Regions from separate parts of the Microbacterium sp. NPDC087591 genome, predicted to be linked through region 1. Evidence: predicted binding sites of a transcription regulator. Region 1 holds the regulator's gene; the other holds the start of a gene.
The links. The regulator HrcA, encoded in region 1, represses chaperone genes, less so after heat shock. The targets are predictions, from matches to a motif close to TTNGCACTCGNNNNNNNCGAGTGCNAA.
Positions count from the first base shown of each region.

Region 2: groL (chaperonin GroEL) is a predicted target of HrcA. The motif match lies at 4,538-4,564, and genes of this name have one in related genera.

Region 1 covers NZ_JBIUWU010000002.1:550,546-556,746, reverse strand. Annotated here, with positions in the region: gene ACIOVG_RS13300 (DUF1990 family protein) at 1-67, shown strand, start outside; gene ACIOVG_RS13295 (DUF1990 family protein) at 166-819, shown strand; gene hemW (radical SAM family heme chaperone HemW) at 819-2,036, shown strand; gene ACIOVG_RS13285 (carboxylesterase/lipase family protein) at 2,040-3,458, opposite strand; gene hrcA (heat-inducible transcriptional repressor HrcA) at 3,645-4,676, shown strand; gene dnaJ (molecular chaperone DnaJ) at 4,718-5,836, shown strand; gene ACIOVG_RS13270 (16S rRNA (uracil(1498)-N(3))-methyltransferase) at 5,840-6,201, shown strand, end outside.
Region 2 covers NZ_JBIUWU010000003.1:344,939-351,139, reverse strand. Annotated here, with positions in the region: gene ACIOVG_RS16150 (SOS response-associated peptidase family protein) at 1-518, opposite strand, end outside; gene ACIOVG_RS16145 (DMT family transporter) at 594-1,538, shown strand; gene ACIOVG_RS16140 (nitroreductase family protein) at 1,542-2,096, opposite strand; gene msrB (peptide-methionine (R)-S-oxide reductase MsrB) at 2,093-2,497, opposite strand; gene ACIOVG_RS16130 (DUF2332 family protein) at 2,569-3,561, shown strand; gene ACIOVG_RS16125 (DUF3263 domain-containing protein) at 3,571-3,828, shown strand; gene ACIOVG_RS16120 (LytR C-terminal domain-containing protein) at 3,898-4,476, shown strand; gene groL (chaperonin GroEL) at 4,601-6,201, shown strand, end outside.

The sequences.
Region 1 (6,201 bases):
GCAGCTCTCGGTGTCGCGGGCGTACATCCGCATCGTCGAGTCCGAGATCGCCGCGGCCTCGCGCTGAGTCCTGGTGGTCTGTTCAGGGGCTCAGGGTGGTGGCGATATGTCGCGCGGCGGCGCGTGGGGGTGTTCGCTCAGGTAACCCCCAGTAGGCTGGAACTCATGCGGCGCGGGACTTTCCGAGACGACACGGTGGATTATGCGGCCGTGGGTGCGACCCACGCGCCCGATCTGATGCAGTACCCGCCGGAGCGCAGCATCCCGGCGGAGGATTCCTGGCGGATCGGCAGCGGGGTCGAGCGCTTCCAGAGCGCCGGCGAGGCACTGCTCTCCTGGACCGCGCAGCGCGCGGCCGGTCTCGGTGTCGAAGATGTGCGCCCTGCACCCGGTCCCGCCTACGCCGGAGTGAGCTTCGACGCGGAGGGCAATCCGATCGCGCCGAGCAAGCGCGATGTCGAGCCGCGCTACGACGCCGAGGGCATGCCGTTCGTCGGCCCCGGCATGACCCTGCACCTGCGGGGGCGCGTCGGAGGAATGCGCGCGGACGCCGAGCTCCGGGTCATCTCGGTGACCGAGGAGACCCGCCGGATCGGCTTCGTGCTGGGTACCGTCGGCGGTTCGGTCGTCAGCGGCGAGGAGTCCTTCGACCTCGTCTGGCGTGAGGACAACGACGAGGTCTGGTTCACGGTGCGCGCATTCGACTCGCCGAACTCGTTGCTGTACCGCACGGTTCCCGCCCTCGTGAAGCGCCGCCGTCGGGAACTCTTCGCCCGTTACCTCCGGGCGATCTCCCCGCTCTACGCGACCCCGCTCTGATGGCGGGACCTCTTCCTCTGGGGGATCCGGCACCGGCAGACGGTCATCTGCCCGACGATCTGCCGATCGACACGAGCGTGCCGTTCTCGGCGTATCTGCACATCCCGTTCTGCCGTGTGCGCTGCGGGTACTGCGATTTCAACACGTACACCTCGAGCGAGCTCCGCGGAGCCAAACAGGAGGACTACGCGAGCACCCTCACCGCCGAGATCGCCCTCGCGCAGCGGGTGCTCGGCGACGCCGGTGCCTTGCGCCCGATGGACACGGTCTTCTTCGGCGGAGGGACGCCCACGCTCCTCCCCGCCGGAGACCTGGCGCGGATGCTCGACACCGCCGTCTCGGCCTTCGGTCTGGCCGAGGGGGCGGAGGTGACGGTCGAGGCGAACCCCGACACGGTCACGCCTCAGGTCGCACGCACGCTGGCCGACGCCGGAGTCACGCGTCTCTCCATCGGCATGCAGTCGGCGGTCCCGCACGTGCTCGCCGCCCTCGACCGCACGCATCGCCCGGAGAACGTGCGCACCGCCGTCACCGCGGCGAAGGATGCCGGTCTCGCCGTGAGCGTCGATCTGATCTACGGTGCGCCGGGTGAGTCGCTCGCCGATTGGGAGGCGTCGCTCGATGCCGCTCTCGCGCTCGAGTCCGATCACATCTCGGCGTATGCGCTGATCATCGAGGACGGCACGAAGCTCGCTCGTCAGATCCGGCGCGGTGAGGTCCCCACGCCGGACGACGATGTGCAGGCCGACATGTACGAGCTCGCGGACGCGCGACTCGGTGGGGCCGGATTCGACTGGTACGAGGTCAGCAACTGGGCGCGGAGACCCGAGCAGCGATCACGCCACAACCTCGCATACTGGCGCGGGAGCGACTGGTGGGGATTCGGTCCCGGCGCGCACAGTCACGTCGCCGGCCTGCGCTGGTGGAACGTGAAGCATCCCGCCGCCTACGCGCAGCGCCTCGCCGCCGCCGAGTCCCCGGCGGCCGGTACCGAGCGTCCGGACGCCGAGGCCCGGATGCTGGAGCGCGTGCTGCTGCTCAGCCGCCTCGCCGAGGGCATCGCGATCGCAGAGCTCCCGGAGGGCAACCGCACGCGCGTGGCGGGACTCATCGCCGACGGGATGGTCGACGCCGCGTCGGCGCTGCGCGGGCGTCTGACTCTCACTCTGCGCGGACGGCTGCTCGCGGACGCGGTGGTGCGGGAGCTGACCGACTGACGCTCAGCGCGGCAGCTGGTCGAGCCCGGTCGTGCGGCGCTGCGGGATCGTCGTGCTCGCGGTGTCGAACAGCCGCGTGGTTCGATCCGATCCATATGACGGCCAGCCGGGGTCGCCGGTCGTGATGAACGCGACCCAGGCGGCGTTCATCTCCACGGCGAGACGTCGCGGCGCATCCGGCCCCGCGAGCCGGTGCGCCTCTTCGTCGTCGAGCCTGTCGAACACGAAGCCGAGCTCGAGGGCATGCGCGGCCCGCAGATCGCGCACCGGGCTCGACCAGGCGAATTCGTACACGAAGGTCGACGACGGCTTCGCCTGTGCGACACGGGTGAGCCCGCGGCGCAGCATCATGTCGGTCGCCAGCTGTCCGAAGATCTCGCCCGTGGACGCACCTGGCCATTCGTCGCGGTACGCCTTCACCGCGCGACGGGGGATGCGCAGGGCCAGAGACGCGAGGAAGAGCTTCGTCTCGCTGATGCCGGCGAGCGCCTCCGGAGGGAACCACAGCCGGTACTCGTCGGTGTTGGTGCCGATCAGCAGCGGAGCGTCGATTTCGCCGAGCATCTCGTGCGGCGACTGCGGGAGGCTCTCGGGGTCGATCGCGACCTGGAATCCTGGCGCGCCGCCGAGGGGAGAGGAGCCGGCCGACTGCTGCCGGCGGGCCTCGAGGAGCTGCTCCGGTGGGACGGCGGCGAACGAGGCGCGATCGGCGCGGACCCCGAGTCGCTTCGCCATCTGGGTGGTGACGCGACCGGCATTGGCGGGGGTCTGCGCCTCGAGCGGACCCGACTCGATGATGGCCCCCGCGATCAGTGCGCGTGACTCGTCGCGAGCGAGGAGGGCGGCCACGAGCGCGCCACCGGCCGATTCCCCCATCGCGGTGATGCGGGCCGGGTCCCCGCCGAATGCCGCGATCTCGGCATGCACCCATTCGAGTGCAGCGGCGACGTCGCGGAGGCCGAGGTTGCGCGGGGCGTCATCGAGCACCGAGAACCCCTCGGCGCCGAGGCGGTAGTTGATCGAGACGAAGACGACGCCCGCCCGCGCGAACACGGCGCCGTCGTAGAGCGAGAGTGCCGCCGTGCCGCGCTCCAGAGCACCGCCGTGGATCCAGAGCACGACCGGCGCGCCGGCCGCATCCACCGGCGCCCAGACGTTGGCCGTGAGGATGTCCTCGCCGGGGATGTGCACCGAGCCGAGCAGCTCGCCGATCGCTCCGGGGTAGGGGAGCTGCGGCGCGGTGGGACCGAACTCGGTGGCCGCGCGCACGCCCTCCCAGGGAGTCACCGGCTGCGGCGCGCGGAAGCGGTTCTCGCCGAAGGGCGGCGCCGCGTAGGGGATGCCGAGGAAGCGGTGGATGCCGTCTGTCGTGGTTCCCTGGACGGTGCCGGCGCGGAGGGTGATCTGGGGATCGGACGTCATGCTCGTCATCGTAGGTCACCCGTGATGCGATGGATGAGAGGGGGCGCTCGGTCCGCGCCTCGCGGGTCGCGAACCGCCTCGAGAGAGCGGCACACGCACGACTCGACGGGTGAGACGGGCGGAAAGCTCTGCGCACCGGTAGAATTGGCACTCTGAGTATCCGAGTGCCAGCGGAAGGAGAAGTCGATGGTCACCGAGCGAGGACTCCAGGTTCTCCGCGCGATAGTGCAGGACTACGTCGAGACCCACGAACCCGTCGGCAGCCGCTCGATCGTCGACCGGCACTCTTTCGGCGTGTCTGCGGCAACGATCCGCAATGACATGGCCCTGCTCGAGGACGAGGAGCTGATCACCGCTCCGCACACGTCGTCCGGCCGGGTGCCGACCGACAAGGGCTACCGCGTCTTCGTCAATCACCTCGCCCAGTTGCGGCCGATGTCTGCGGCGCAGCGCTCGGCGATCGAGTCCTTCCTGGCAGAGCCGGCGGACCTCGACGACCTCATGGTGCGCACCGTGCGCGTGCTGACCCAGCTCACCGGCCAGGTGGCTCTCGCTCAGTACCCGTCGTTCGCTCGCGCGCACCTCACGCACCTCGAACTCGTGGCGCTGGCTCCCAACAGACTCCTGATCGTGCTCGTGACCGATGCCGGCGGTGTATCGCAGCGCATGGCCCCACTCCCGGTCGAGCTCGACGAGGCGGAGCTGGCCCTGCTGCGCGCGCGGCTCTCCGCGTTGATCACCGGTCGTGCCGTCAGTGATGCGGCTGATCGCCTGCAGAGTCTTCTCGCCACGGTCGACACGCCCAACGACGCGGCATTGCGCACGCTCGCGGCGATCGTGATCGACGAGCTGGGTGAGTTCCGTCAGGAGAAGCTCGTCATGGCGGGGGCGGCCACGCTCGCCCGCCGCGAACAGGACTTCCGCGGCAGCATCCATCCGCTCCTCGAGGCCATCGAGGAGCAGGTGACCCTGCTGCGGCTGATGAGCGAGATGGTGACCGACGAGCACGGCCTCGCGGCCAGCATCGGTACGGAGAATGCGCCGTTCGGCCTCGGCGAGGCATCGATCGTCGCGAGCAACTACGCCGCCCCCAGTGGGATGGCTCGTGTCGGTGTCATGGGACCGACACGCATGGATTATCCGAGCAACCTCGCGGCAGCACGGGCGGTCGCCCGTTACCTGACGCGGATGCTCGATGAAGACGAGGCGAGCCGCTGACACGCGGCTCCCACACGACAGACACGCGCAGAAAGGCGATTGTGGCGGACCACTATGAGGTTCTCGGGGTGTCCCGGGACGCTTCCATCGATGAGATCAAGAAGGCGTACCGGCGCCTCGCACGGCAGCTGCACCCGGATGTGAATCCGGGCGAGGATGCCGCAGAGCAGTTCAAGCTCGTCACCCACGCGTACGACGTGCTCAGCGACGACGAGTCGCGCCGTCGCTACGACATGGGCGGCGGAGACGGCGCGGCCGGGAACTTCGGAGGGTTCGGCGGCTTCGGCGACATCTTCGAGACGTTCTTCGGCGCTGCGCAGGGCGGTGGCCGCGGCGGGCGGCCGCGCTCGCGTCGGGAACGCGGCCAGGACGCCCTGGTGCGCGTGACCCTCGACCTCGGCGATGTCGTGTTCGGCGCGCATCGTGACATCGAGGTCGACACGGCGGTGCTCTGCGAGACCTGTCAGGGGTCCTGCTGCCAGGAAGGCACTTCGCCCGTCACCTGCGACATCTGCGGCGGCTCCGGTCACGTGCAGCGCCAGGTGCGCAGTCTGCTCGGCAATGTCGTCACCTCGCAGCCCTGCGGCACGTGCGAGGGCTACGGAACCACGATCCCGTACCCGTGCGGAACCTGCGGAGGCCAGGGCCGCGTGCGCTCGCGCCGCACCGTGTCTCTCGACATCCCGGCCGGCGTCGAGACCGGTCTGCGTCTGCAGCTCCCCGGCTCCGGAGAGGTGGGCAAGGCCGGGGGCCCCAACGGCGACCTGTACGTCGAGGTCACGGTGAACCCGCACGCCGCGTTCAGCCGTGACGGCGACGATCTGCTCGCGACGCTCGAGGTGTCGATGACCGATGCGATCCTCGGAACCGAGACCGCGATCCAGGGGCTCGACGGCGAGGTGGACCTCGAGATCCGTCCCGGCGTGCAGTCCGGAGACGTGCTCACGATCAAAGGGCGCGGGATCACACCGCTCCGCGGCACGCAGCGCGGCGACCTCCGCGTGGGCGTGCAGGTCGTGACACCCACCAAGCTCGACTCGGCGCAGCGCGCACTCATCGAGGACTTCGCCAAGAAGGCGAAGGCCCCGGGTCCGCAGCTCGCGCAGTTCCAGCAGGGACTGTTCTCCAAGCTCCGCGACCGATTCCGCGGACAGCACTGACCCATGGCCCTGCACTTCCTGCTCGAGTCCGCATCGGATGCCGTCACCGGCGACCTCGTGTCGCTGACCGGAGCTGAGGCGAAGCATGCCGCGGTCGTGCGTCGGCTGCGGGTCGGCGAGGCGATCACGATCGGCGACGGCAGGGGTGTCTGGCTCTCCGGCGTCGCCGAGCAGGTCTCGCCGGCGCAGGTGGATGTGCGGATCTCGGAGCGCGCGGAGCATTCGGCGCCGACCCCGCGCATCGTGCTGGTCCAGGCTCTCGCCAAGGGCGACCGCGATGAACTCGCGGTGCAGGCGGCGTGCGAACTCGGCGTCGACGAGATCGTGCCCTGGCAGGCGAGTCGCAGCGTCTCCCGCTGGGAGGG
Region 2 (6,201 bases), on a different contig from region 1:
GTGGTGGGGATGAGCACCGGCATGCGGTCGTGGATGCCGGCGAGATGCGCGGGTGCCTGGCGCATCACGATCGAGTAGCAGGTGAACCAGGTGCCGTCGGTGGTCTTGCCTCGCTGCGTCACGGCCGCCATGCCGAACAGAGCGCCGTCGTCGACGAGGAACTGGTGCCACTGGCGGGACGGCTTCTGCATCTCGTACCAGCTGGTCGCGGGCACGAGCGCGCGGGAGCGCAGACCGCCCGGTCGCTCCTGCAGGCGTTCGGAACGGGTGTTGATCGAGGGGAACTTCGCCGGTTCCCCTCCGACCAGGAATCCCCACCAGGCGGGCTCGAGCGTCGGCGCCTCTTCGGGCTGCACCACGATCGGGTTCAGATTGCGCAGGTTCTTGCCGGTGGGACGCACGGTCTCGCCCGCATTCTCCTGCGCCCAGAGGCGGAGGCCCTCGAGCACGGACTCATCGGCCGCGGCGAGGAGCTCCGCATCGGAGAAACGGGGATCGAGTCCATAGCTCGCGCACATGCCGTCAGCGTAGCCCCGGTCGCCGACATCCGGGCGGCCGCCGGGCCGCACCATCCGCGCCGGTAGGCTCGACAGGTGACCCAGACCCGCGTGCTCCCCGCTCCGGTCGCACTCGGGGGAGCGGTCGCGATCGGGGTGATGACGGCGATCCAGGCGCGCATCAACGGCGTCCTCGGAGTCCGTCTCGACGACGGCATCGTCGCCGGCTTCGTGTCCTTCAGCGTCGGACTGCTCGCGCTCGTGGTCGTGGTCGCCGCGCTTCCCTCCGGCCGACGAGGCGTCGGGCGGCTGCAGCGCGGCGTCCGAGCCCGCACGATCCCGGTGTGGATGCTGCTGGGCGGGGCGTGCGGCGCGCTCACCGTATCGACCCAGGGCCTCACCGCCGGTGTGCTGGGCGTCTCCCTCTTCACGGTCGGAGTGGTCGCGGGGCAGACGCTGCACGGTCTCGTGCTCGATCGCATCGGATTCGGTCCGGCCGGGATGGTCGCGGTCACGCCGGGACGCGTGCTCGGCGGACTGCTCGCGCTCGCCGCGGTCGGCATCTCGCTCAGCGGAGACGTGCTGGCGACGGCGCCGCTGTGGATGCTGCTGCTGCCGTTCGCCGCCGGTGTCGGAATCGCCTGGCAGGCCGCGACGAACGGCCGCCTCGCGCAGCGGGTGCAGTCGCCGATCGTCGCGACGCTCATGAGCTTCATCGCCGGGACCGTCGTGCTGCTGCTCGCTGCCGGGGTGAGCATCGCCCTGCGCGGTGCTCCGAACGCCCTCCCGACCGAACCCTGGCTGTATCTCGGCGGGTTCCTCGGCTTCGCCTACATCCTGCTCGGTGCGTTCATCGTCGGCCAGACCGGTGTGCTGCTGATGGGACTCGGATCCGTGCTCGGACAGCTGACGACGTCCGTCGTGATCGACCTGCTCTGGCCCCCGGCATCCGGCCCCGCCGCCTGGCAGATCATCGGGATGGTGGTCGTGGCCGCGGCATCCGTCGCCGTGGCTCTGCCGCGTCGTCGTCGCCGAGCCTGAGGGCTACTTCTTCTTCGGCTTCGGCTTCGGCATGCGGCTGACGAGCTTGCGCGCGTCGACGGCTTTGCGTCGTCCCGGCTTCTTGCCCGCAGGCTTGCCGCCGACGTAGAGCCAGCCGAGGAGCTCTTCGTTCTTGTCGAGTCCATGCGCCTTCGCGACGGCCTTCGCCCGCGTGTAGTGCCCCGTACGCCAGAGCACGCCCCACCCGGCGTCGTCGAGCAGCAGGCTCAGCATGTGCGCGACGCCCGAGGCGACCGCCTCCTGCTCCCAGCGCGGAACCTTGTCGCTCTTGCGGTAGCTGGCCACCACGGCGATCAGCAGCGGGGCGCGCAGCGGCTTCGTCGACGGTGACTTGTCTCCCTGAGCCTTCGAGATCGCGGCGCCCAGGACCTCGCGGTCGGATCCCCGCAGCTCGATCAGCCGCCACGGGCGCAGCGAGGAGTGATCGGCGACGCGTCCTGCCGCGGCGACGAGGGTGAGCAGCTCTTCGTGCGAGGGTGCGGTGTCGTCGACCTTGGACCAGGACTGGCGCGCGCGGACGGCGTCGAGCGCGGTCACGACGCTTCGGGGGTGAAGTTCAGCGCGATCGAGTTCATGCAGTAGCGGTCGCCGGTCGGTGTGCCGAAGCCGTCGGGGAAGACGTGGCCGAGGTGAGAGCCGCAGCTCGCGCACCGCACCTCGGTGCGCACCATGCCCAGGGTCGTGTCCTCGATGAGCTCGACCGCTTCGGGGCGGATCGACTCGTAGAAGCTCGGCCATCCGCATCCGGAGTCGAACTTGGTGCCGCTCTGGAAGAGCTCTGCCCCGCAGGCGCCGCAGGTGTAGAGGCCGGCGCGGCCTTCGTCGAGCAGCTCTCCGGTCCAGGCGCGCTCGGTCGCCGCCTGACGCAGCACGGCGTACTGCTCAGCGCCGAGTTCCTCGCGCCATTCGTCTTCGGTCTTGTCCACGCTGTAGGCCATGCGTCCTCCTGGGTCTTCTCCATTCTCCCTCCTTCGACGGGCCGACGGCTGCGTCGGGCGACAATGGGCGTATGACGGATGCCGTGCAGCTGCGCTACGCCCGCTTCGCCGCGGAGGAGGCTCCCGGCCGCAGCGCCCTGTACGAGGCGTGGGCGCACGGTGTCGCCGACGACGCCGAGATCCGGGAGGTCCTCGCCCGCATCCCGGAGAACCGCCGTCAGCCTCCGCTGGTGTTCGCCGTGACCCGTCTGCTCGGTGCGCCGCTCGACGGATACCCGCACTGGCGCGACTTCGTGCTCCGTCACGCGGATGACGTCGTCGCGGAGTGCGCGATCCGCTCGCTCCAGACCAACGAGCCGCTGCGGCTCGCCGCTCTGCTGCCGGTGCTGTCGGAGATCGACGGGCCCCTCGCGCTGCTCGAGCTCGGCGCCGCCGGCGGGCTGTGCCTGTACCCCGATCGGTACTCGTATCGGTTCGTCGGCGAAGACGGACACCTCCGCGCCGGGCTCGATCCGGTCTCGGGGGAGTCGACCGTCGTGCTGACAAGTCGGGTGACCGGCACGCTGCCGCGGGTGCGCCTGCCGGAGGTGGTGTGGCGCGCGGGAATCGACCTCGCACCCCTGGATGTCGCGGACGAGCGCGACCGACGCTGGCTGCGCGGTCTCGTCTGGCCGGGGGAGTCGGGGCGAGAGGAGCGCATCGAGGCCGCCGCGTCCATCGTCGCCGCCGAGCCGCCCCTGCTCGTCGCCGGCGACGCGCTGGCACAGCTGGACGCGCTCGCCGCCCAGGCCCCGGCGGACGCGACCCTCGTGATCACGACGCCGGGTGTGCTCGTGCACATCCCACGCGCGGATCGCACGGCGTTGGTCGAGCGCATCAGGGCCATGTCCGCCCGATGGGTCACGATCGACCCTCCCGGCCTGCTCGACATCTGGACACCCGCGGTCGATGTCGAGACGGGGCCGGGCTTCGTCGTCGCCCTGGACGGCGAGGTCCGCGCATCGGCGGATCCACTCGGGCGTCATTGGGAGTGGCGCGGCGCCTCCGAGGCGCACGAGTCCTAACCTGGAGCCATGCTCGGAGACCTCACGGAGCGCGATCGCGCTGTCCTCCACCTGGAGGCGGCCTGGCCACGCCACAGCGGGGCGAAGGAGGAGATCATCCGCGCTCAGCTCGGCATGAGCGCCGCGCGGTACTACCAGCTGCTCGGCCGCCTGGTGGAGTCGGAGGCGGCGCTGGAGTACGACCCGATGCTGGTGCGCCGTCTGCGCCGACTTCGCGATTCCCGCGCCTCCCATCGCGCCATGCGCACCCCGGGCTTCGTCGGCTGAGAGCCCGCCGTTCCGCGCGTCTGCGGATGCGGATGCGGATTGCCAGGCGTGTGCCGCTAGCATCGAGGGGTGTCAAAGCCCACCCGCGATCGCTTCGATGATGTCCCTCGCACCTCCGGCCGCGTCGGGGCGCACCGCGCAGAAGCCCCCGGAATGAACGGCTGGGTGGTGCTGCTGTGGTCCTTCGTCGCCGCGCTCGTGCTGATCATCGCCGGCATCTTCGGATCGCTCGTGGTCATGGGGCGTATCGATCTGTTCCCCGAATCCGCGCCGAGCGCCGCACCGACGCCGGAGGAGACCGGGGTGGTCGACACCGCGTTCTCGGTGATGATCCTCAACGCGACGCCGGACGAGGGTCTCGACGAGCAGATGCGCGACCTCCTGATCAACAAGGGCTGGAGCGCCGACACGGTCTATGCGAGCGACAGCGACAGCACGGACTTCGCCACGACGACCGTCTATTACGTCGAGGATGACGACGAGCTCGCGGCCATTGGTCTGGCGAACCTCATCGGCGGCGCCGATGTGCAGCAGAGCGATGTCTACGCGGGCCTCAACCGCACCGACGGGGAGCAGCTCACCGTCGTGATCGGCCTCGACCGCTCCACCACGGCTCCCGCGACGCCCACCGACGATCCCGCCTCCTGACGCACGATCGGCAGCCCGCTCCGGCAGCTTGCACTCGGAGGGGTCGAGTGCCAGAATGGCGTTAGCACTCTCATACTCTGAGTGCTAAACCCAACGTCTACGTCCAGGAGGGACGAAAAAACTCATGGCAAAGATCATTGCTTTCGATGAGGAGGCCCGCCGCGGCCTCGAGCGCGGCCTCAACATCCTCGCCGACGCGGTCAAGGTGACCCTCGGCCCGCGCGGCCGCAACGTCGTGCTCGAGAAGAAGTGGGGCGCCCCCACGATCACGAACGACGGTGTCTCCATCGCCAAGGAGATCGAGCTCGACGACCCGTACGAGAAGATCGGCGCGGAGCTCGTCAAGGAGGTCGCCAAGAAGACCGACGACGTCGCCGGTGACGGCACCACGACCGCGACGGTCCTGGCTCAGGCGCTCGTGCGCGAGGGCCTGCGCAACGTCGCAGCCGGCGCCGACCCGATCTCGCTGAAGCGCGGCATCGAGAAGGCCGTCGCCGCGATCACCGAGGAGCTGCTCGCCAGCGCCAAGGAGATCGACTCCAAGGAGCAGATCGCCGCGACCGCGTCCATCTCCGCCGCTGACCCGGCCATCGGCGAGCTCATCGCCGAGGCGATCGACAAGGTCGGCAAGGAGGGTGTGGTCACCGTCGAGGAGTCCCAGACCTTCGGCACCGAACTCGAGCTCACCGAGGGCATGCGCTTCGACAAGGGCTACCTGAACCCGTACTTCGTCACGGACCCCGACCGCCAGGAAGCCGTCTTCGAGGACGCCTACATCCTGATCGCGAACCAGAAGATCTCCAACATCAAGGACCTTCTGCCCATCGTCGACAAGGTGATCCAGGACGGCAAGGAGCTCGTCATCATCGCCGAGGACGTCGAGGGCGAAGCCCTTGCGACGCTGGTGCTGAACAAGCTCAAGGGCATCTTCAAGTCGGTCGCCGTCAAGGCTCCCGGCTTCGGCGACCGCCGCAAGGCGCAGCTGCAGGACATCGCGATCCTCACCGGTGGTCAGGTCATCACCGAAGAGGTCGGCCTGAAGCTCGAGAACGCCACGCTCGACCTGCTGGGTCGTGCCCGCAAGGTCATCGTCACCAAGGACGAGACCACGATCGTCGAGGGTGCCGGCGAGGCCGACCAGATCGAGGGTCGCGTCACGCAGATCCGTCGCGAGATCGAGAACACCGACAGCGACTACGACCGTGAGAAGCTGCAGGAGCGCCTGGCGAAGCTCGCCGGTGGCGTCGCCGTCATCAAGGCGGGCGCTGCGACCGAGGTCGAGCTCAAGGAGCGCAAGCACCGCATCGAGGACGCCGTCCGCAACGCGAAGGCAGCCGTCGAGGAGGGCATCGTCCCCGGTGGTGGCGTCGCGCTCATCCAGTCGGGCACGAAGGCTCTCGACGCCCTCAGCCTCACGGGTGATGAGGCGACCGGTGCGAACATCGTGCGCGTCGCGATCGAGGCTCCGCTCAAGCAGATCGCGCTGAACGCCGGTCTCGAGCCCGGTGTCGTCGCGAACAAGGTCTCCGAGCTTCCTTCGGGCCAGGGCCTGAACGCGGCCACGGGAGAGTACGTGGACATGTTCGCCGCAGGCATCATCGACCCCGCCAAGGTGACCCGGTCGGCGCTGCAGAACGCCGCTTCGATCGCGGCTCTCTTCCTCACGACCGAGGTCGTCGTCGCCGACAAGCCCGAGAAGGCTGCGGCTCCGATGGGTGACCCGTC